Regions from separate parts of the Streptomyces sp. NPDC059564 genome, predicted to be linked through region 1. Evidence: predicted binding sites of a transcription regulator. Region 1 holds the regulator's gene; each other region holds the start of a gene.
The links. Region 1 encodes HrcA, which represses chaperone genes, less so after heat shock. Its sites were predicted from a motif close to TTNGCACTCNGNNNNNCNGAGTGCNAA; they were not measured.
Positions count from the first base shown of each region.

Region 2: groL (chaperonin GroEL) is a predicted target of HrcA. The motif match lies at 1,277-1,303, and genes of this name have one in related genera.
Region 3: groES (co-chaperone GroES) is a predicted target of HrcA. The motif match lies at 1,366-1,392, and genes of this name have one in related genera.

Region 1 covers NZ_JBHWBP010000115.1:1,253-3,516, forward strand. The annotation lists gene ACFV0Q_RS20350 (MBL fold metallo-hydrolase) at 1-402, opposite strand, end outside; gene hrcA (heat-inducible transcriptional repressor HrcA) at 581-1,597, shown strand; gene dnaJ (molecular chaperone DnaJ) at 1,598-2,264, shown strand, end outside.
Region 2 covers NZ_JBHWBP010000016.1:30,753-33,016, reverse strand. The annotation lists gene thrC (threonine synthase) at 1-212, shown strand, start outside; gene ACFV0Q_RS05850 (MoaD/ThiS family protein) at 246-521, shown strand; gene ACFV0Q_RS05845 (cold-shock protein) at 917-1,123, shown strand; gene groL (chaperonin GroEL) at 1,469-2,264, shown strand, end outside.
Region 3 covers NZ_JBHWBP010000127.1:8,577-10,840, reverse strand. The annotation lists gene groL (chaperonin GroEL) at 1-780, opposite strand, end outside; gene groES (co-chaperone GroES) at 914-1,222, opposite strand; gene ACFV0Q_RS21610 (DUF6234 family protein) at 1,501-1,929, shown strand; gene ACFV0Q_RS21605 (response regulator transcription factor) at 1,956-2,264, shown strand, end outside.

The sequences.
Region 1 (2,264 bases):
GTGCTTCGGCGCCGGGACCAGGTCCACCGCCCCGGCCGCCTCCGCCGCGTCCAGGCCGTGGCGGACCGCGCTCTCCCGCAGCTCCTCGCGGCCGGTGGGGGTCGCCAGCAGCCGCTCCAGCCCGACCGCCCCGTAGAACTCGGCGTCCGCGAAGGCCGGACCGCCCAGTACGTGGTCGAAATGTCCGTGCGTGAATGCGATATGGGTCACGCGCCGACCCGTCAGCCGCTCCGCCTCGGCCCGCACCCGGGCGCCCTCGCGGACACAGGAACCGGGGTCGATCAGGAGCACCGACTCGTCCCCCACCACCAGTCCCACCGTGCAGTCCCACACCGGAAGCCGTCTCCGGCCGGCCCGTCCGGTCAGCCGCTCCCAGCCCGCCTCTTCCCAACGTACGTCCATGCCGCGACGCTACCCTGGCGGGCCGCCCTTGCCCCCGGCGTACCACCCGGCCGTACACTGACCGGGGGATCTCTGGCACTCGGGCGCTCAGAGTGCCAACGAAGGCCCGGGGGAAGCCCGGGGCGACCCGCCGACGACCGATCCGACGACCGACCGACCGCATCCGGAGGTGTGCGCGATGCTCAGTGAACGCAGACTCGAAGTGCTGCGCGCCATCGTCCAGGACTACGTCGGGACGGAGGAGCCGGTGGGCTCCAAGGCCCTCACCGAACGCCACCGGCTCGGCGTCTCGCCCGCCACCGTGCGCAACGACATGGCCGTGCTGGAGGAGGAGGGCTACATCGCCCAGCCCCACACCAGCGCCGGCCGGATCCCCACCGACAAGGGCTACCGCCTCTTCGTCGACAAGCTGGCGGGGGTCAAGCCCCTGTCCTCGCCCGAACGCAGGGCGATCCAGAACTTCCTCGACGGCGCCGTCGACCTCGACGACGTGGTCGGCCGCACGGTACGGCTGCTCGCGCAGCTCACCCGGCAGGTCGCCGTCGTCCAGTACCCCTCGCTGACCCGCTCCACCGTCCGGCACGTCGAGCTGCTGTCGCTGGCCCCGGCCCGGCTGATGCTCGTACTGATCACGGACACCGGGCGGGTCGAGCAGCGGTTCGTCGACGCCCAGACCCCGTTCGGCGAGGCCTCCCTCGCCGATCTGCGGGCGCGGCTCAACGCCCGGGTCGTCGGCCGTCGTTTCACCGACGTGCCGCAGCTCGTGCAGGACCTTCCGGAGTCGTTCGAGATCGACGACCGGGCGACCGTCAAGGCCGTCCTGGCGACCCTTCTCGAAACGCTGGCCGAGGAGGCGGAGGAGCGGCTGATGATCGGCGGCACCGCCAACCTCACTCGCTTCGGACATGATTTTCCCCTGACGATCAGGCCGGTGCTCGAAGCGCTCGAGGAGCACGTGGTGCTCCTCAAGCTGCTGGGCGAGGCCGGCGAGTCGGGAATGGCCGTACGCATCGGTCACGAGAACGCCTACGAGGGACTCAACTCCACGTCGGTCGTGTCCGTCGGCTACGGTTCGGGCGGCGAAGCAGTCGCCAAACTCGGCGTGGTCGGACCGACCCGCATGGACTACCCCGGAACGATGGGAGCGGTACGCGCAGTGGCACGTTACGTCGGACAGATCCTGGCGGAGTCGTAAGTGGCCACGGACTACTACGCCGTTCTCGGCGTGCGCCGCGACGCATCGCAGGACGAGATCAAGAAGGCCTTCCGCCGCCTCGCGCGTGAACTCCACCCGGACGTGAACCCGGACCCGAAGACGCAGGAGCGCTTCAAGGAGATCAACGCCGCGTACGAGGTGCTCTCGGACCCGCAGAAGAAGCAGGTCTACGACCTCGGCGGCGACCCGCTGTCCTCCTCGGGCGGCGGTGGCGGCGCGGGCGGCTTCGGAGCGGGCGGCTTCGGCAACTTCTCCGACATCATGGACGCCTTCTTCGGCCAGGCCTCGCAGCGCGGACCGCGCTCGCGGACCCGCCGCGGCCAGGACGCCATGATCCGCCTGGACCTGGAACTGGACGAGGCCGCCTTCGGCACGACCAAGGACATCCAGGTCGACACGGCCGTCGTCTGCTCCACCTGCTCGGGCGAGGGCGCGGCCCCCGGAACCTCCGCGCAGACCTGTGACATGTGCCGCGGCCGCGGTGAGGTCTCGCAGGTCACCCGGTCCTTCCTGGGCCAGGTCATGACCTCGCGCCCCTGCCCGCAGTGCCAGGGCTTCGGCACCGTGGTCCCGACCCCGTGCCCCGAGTGCGCGGGCGACGGCCGGGTCCGCTCCCGCCGCAGCCTGACGGTCAAGATCCCCGCCG
Region 2 (2,264 bases), on a different contig from region 1:
CCGAGGGCATCTTCGCCGAGACCGCGGGCGGCGTGACCGTCGGCGTGACGAAGAAGCTCATCGAGAACGGGCAGCTCGACCCGGCGCTGACCACCGTGGTCCTGAACACCGGTGACGGCCTCAAGACCCTGGAGGCGGTGTCCGCGGACAGCGGCCAGACCGCCACCATCCGCCCGAGCCTGGACGCGTTCCGCGCCGCCGGCCTGGCCTGACCCTCCCCCGACACCCGGAAAGGCGGTAGCGCCATGAGCGTCAACGTCCGCATCCCCACCATCCTGCGCACCTACACCGGCGGCGTCGCCGAGGTCCCGGCCGAGGGCGCCACCCTGGCCGAGGTCATCGAGTCCCTGGAGAAGAACCACCCGGGCATCGCCGCGCGCGTCCTGGACGACCAGGGCAAGCTGCGCCGCTTCGTGAACGTCTACGTCAACGACGACGACGTGCGCTTCGAGGGCGGTCTGCAGGCGGCGACGCCGGACGGCGCCGGAGTCTCGATCATCCCCGCGGTCGCGGGCGGCTGACGCCCCGGCTCTTCCGCGAAAACCTGAATTGCCCCCTCCGCTAATAAGCGGAGGGGGCAATTCTGCTTGATTGGGCGCGGTAGAGTTGGGGAAGTCCCCTCCGATGTTCTTGCCCGCCGCATATGAGCGGGCCCCGGAAGGGTTGACATTGAGTCAACATGCAAGCGGCCTATGGGGCTTTGGCGAAGATTGTCTGGCCCGAGTTGCCCTGCCATATGCCAAATTTTCACTCTATTTCAATGTTTCCGCGTGTCCAGAATTCTCGTCGGATTGACCTGTTGCAGACAGCAGCGGTGCGGATACATTCAGCCCCGGTCGAGGCGTTCCGGCGCAAGTTCTGACCCGGGACCGCGAAGTGCGGTACCGCGCAAGGGCCAGTAATAGGGGAGTTAGGCATGGCTCAGGGCACCGTCAAGTGGTTCAACGCGGAGAAGGGCTACGGCTTCATCGCGGTCGACGGTGGTGCGGATGTGTTCGTCCACTACAGCGCCATCCAGATGGACGGGTACCGCACCCTTGAAGAGGGTCAGCGGGTCGAGTTCGAGATCTCGCAGGGCCAGAAGGGTCCGCAGGCGGACATGGTCAAGCTCGCTGCCGGCTGAGTCCCCAGCGCGATCGACCACCGACGCACAGACACACGAGGGGCCCACATCCTGGACACGGGATGCGGGCCCCTCGTACGTTGCGGCGGCCCGCCGCCCGGCCGGGAGACGGCCCGGAGGCGGCCGGAAGGCGCCCGGCGTTGCCCGAAGCCGCTTGCACTCGCGGGGGTCGAGTGCTAATCATTGGCGTTAGCACTCTCCAGGTGAGAGTGCTACTAAGACGAGGACCGGGTCGGTGAGGCCCGACGGGTCCGGCGGGAAGGAACCGCCGGCTCCGCAGGCCGTCCGTCGCGGGCGCGGGCGCGGTCCGGAGCAATCCACCCCTGTCCGGGAGGACCACTTCAGATGGCCAAGATCATTGCGTTCAACGAGGAGGCCCGGCGCGGTCTCGAGCGTGGCATGAACCAGCTCGCCGACGCCGTCAAGGTCACCCTTGGCCCCAAGGGTCGCAACGTCGTCCTTGAGAAGAAGTGGGGCGCCCCCACGATCACCAACGATGGCGTCTCCATCGCCAAGGAGATCGAGCTCGAGGACCCGTACGAGAAGATCGGCGCCGAGCTGGTCAAGGAAGTCGCCAAGAAGACGGACGACGTCGCCGGCGACGGTACGACCACCGCCACCGTCCTCGCCCAGGCGCTCGTCCGCGAGGGCCTGCGCAACGTGGCCGCCGGTGCCAACCCGATGGCGCTCAAGCGCGGTATCGAGAAGGCCGTCGAGGCCGTCTCCGCCGCCCTGCTGTCGCAGGCCAAGGACGTCGAGACCAAGGAGCAGATCGCCTCCACGGCCTCCATCTCCGCCGCCGACACCCAGATCGGCGAGCTCATCGCCGAGGCCATGGACAAGGTCGGCAAGGAAGGCGTCATCACGGTCGAGGAGTCGCAGACCTTCGGTCTGGAGCTCGAGCTCACCGAGGGCATGCGCTTCGACAAGGGCTACATCTCGGCGTACTTCGCCACCGACATGGAGCGTATGGAGGCGTCGCTCGACGACCCGTACATCCTGATCGTCAACTCCAAGATCGGCTCGGTCAAGGACCTGCTGCCGCTCCTGGAGAAGGTCATGCAGTCCGGCAAGCCGCTGCTGATCATCGCCGAGGACGTCGAGGGCGAGGCCCTGTCGACCCTGGTCGTCAACAAGATCC
Region 3 (2,264 bases), on a different contig from region 1:
GGAGAGCGCCTCGCCCTCGACGTCCTCGGCGATGATCAGCAGCGGGCGGGAGCCGCCGGCCTGGATGACCTTCTCCAGCAGCGGCAGGAGGTCCTGGATCGAGGAGACCTTGCCCTGGTTGATCAGGATGTACGGGTCGTCGAGGACGGCCTCCATACGCTCCTGGTCGGTGACCATGTACGGGGAGAGGTAGCCCTTGTCGAAGGCCATGCCCTCGGTGAACTCCAGCTCCAGGCCGAAGGCGTTGGACTCCTCGACGGTGATGACACCGTCCTTGCCGACCTTGTCCATCGCCTCGGCGATGAGCTCGCCGACCTGCGAGTCCTGCGCGGAGAGCGCGGCCACGGCGGCGATGTCGGACTTGTCCTCGATCGGGCGGGCGGTCGCGAGGAGCTCCTCGGACACGGCCTTGACCGCGGCGTCGATGCCCTTCTTCAGGGCGGCCGGGGAAGCACCCGCGGCGACGTTGCGCAGACCCTCGCGGACCAGCGCCTGGGCCAGCACGGTGGCGGTGGTGGTGCCGTCACCCGCGATGTCGTTGGTCTTGGTCGCCACCTCCTTCACGAGCTGCGCGCCCAGGTTCTCGTACGGGTCGTCCAGCTCGACCTCGCGGGCGATGGTGACACCGTCGTTGGTGATGGTGGGGGCGCCGAACTTCTTGTCGATGACGACGTTGCGGCCCTTGGGGCCGATCGTCACCTTGACCGTGTCGGCAAGCTTGTTGACGCCGCGCTCGAGGGCGCGACGGGCGTCCTCGTCAAACTTAAGAATCTTCGGCATGGGAGCGGTTCAGCCCTCTCGTTGCGATCCCCGGCCGCTCACCGCGACCGCCTAGAACGAACTACGCCCCTCGCCGCCCGGCATCAGCAGGGGTGACCAGGGGCGTAGCTCAAAGCAAAACTGGAGAAGTGACTTACTTCTCGACGATCGCGAGCACGTCGCGGGCCGAGAGGACGAGGTATTCCTCGCCGTTGTACTTCACTTCGGTGCCGCCGTACTTGCTGTACAGCACGACGTCGCCGACGGTGACGTCCAGCGGGAGACGCTGGCCGTCCTCGAAGCGACCCGGACCGACCGCGAGGACGACGCCCTCCTGGGGCTTCTCCTTCGCGGTGTCCGGGATGACCAGGCCAGAGGCCGTGGTCTGCTCGGCGTCGAGCGGCTGGACCACAATGCGGTCCTCAAGCGGCTTGATGGCAACCTTGGAGCTGGTGGTCGTCACGATCCGACCTCCCCCTTCGGAGATCCGGGGTTAACTGTCTGAGGTGGCGACCAGGTCGATCCGTCGTCGCGGGTGCCGGATCTGCCTGTCGCTGTGTTGGCACTCACCGGGGGCGAGTGCCAGACGCGAGACTATTCCGGCGATTAGCACTCGGTCAAGCGGAGTGCCAATTCAGCCTCCGCGCGGCGTCACATCCGGCCGGGCCGCGCCGGTGGGGGACACCGTCCTGAGTACCCGTACTCAGGCGCCGGCCGCGCCCCGCGGACGACACTGCGGCCATGACGACACCCACCAACGGCAGGCGCACCGGATCCGACTGGGGCGCGGACATCGCCGCCGCCCTGCTGCTGACCGTACTGGAGGCCTTCGTCCTCACCGCCGGCCTCTACGTGGCGATGATGGCCGCCTGGGACGCCGACGGCACCGGCGGCAACGGCCACGGGGTCCTGGCCCTGCTGCTGGGCGGACTCCTCCTGGCCGCCCTGGTCATCGGGATCATCTCGGGCCGCGCCTTCCGCCGCAGCTCGCCCGTCACCGGATGCGTCCAGGCGCTGGTGTGCGCGGCCGTGCTCGTGGGCGCCGCCGCCCTGGCCTACCAGGGCCGCGGCGAGCTGCGGCCGGATCCGCCCGCGCCCTCATCCCCGTACCTCGGCACGTACGGGCAGTGCTTCAGCGGCGGCGACGACCACGAGTGCCCGGCCGGGTGATGTGGCCGGTATGTGACAGTTGAGCCGTGCGCATCCTCGTGGTGGAAGACGAAGAGAACCTGGCCGAGTCCCTCCGCCAGGGCCTGACCGCCGACGGCCACCGCGTCGAGGTCGCCCACGACGGCCACCGCGGCCTCGAACTGGCCCTCACCGGCGGCCCGTACGACGCCGTCCTGCTGGACCTGATGCTCCCCGGCCTCGGCGGCGCCGAGATCTGCGCCCGGATGCGCGCCCACGGCGACCCCACCCCCGTCCTGATCCTGACCGCCAAGGACGGCGAGTACGACGAGGCCGAGGGCCTGGACGCGGGCGCCGACGACTACCTCAACAAGCCC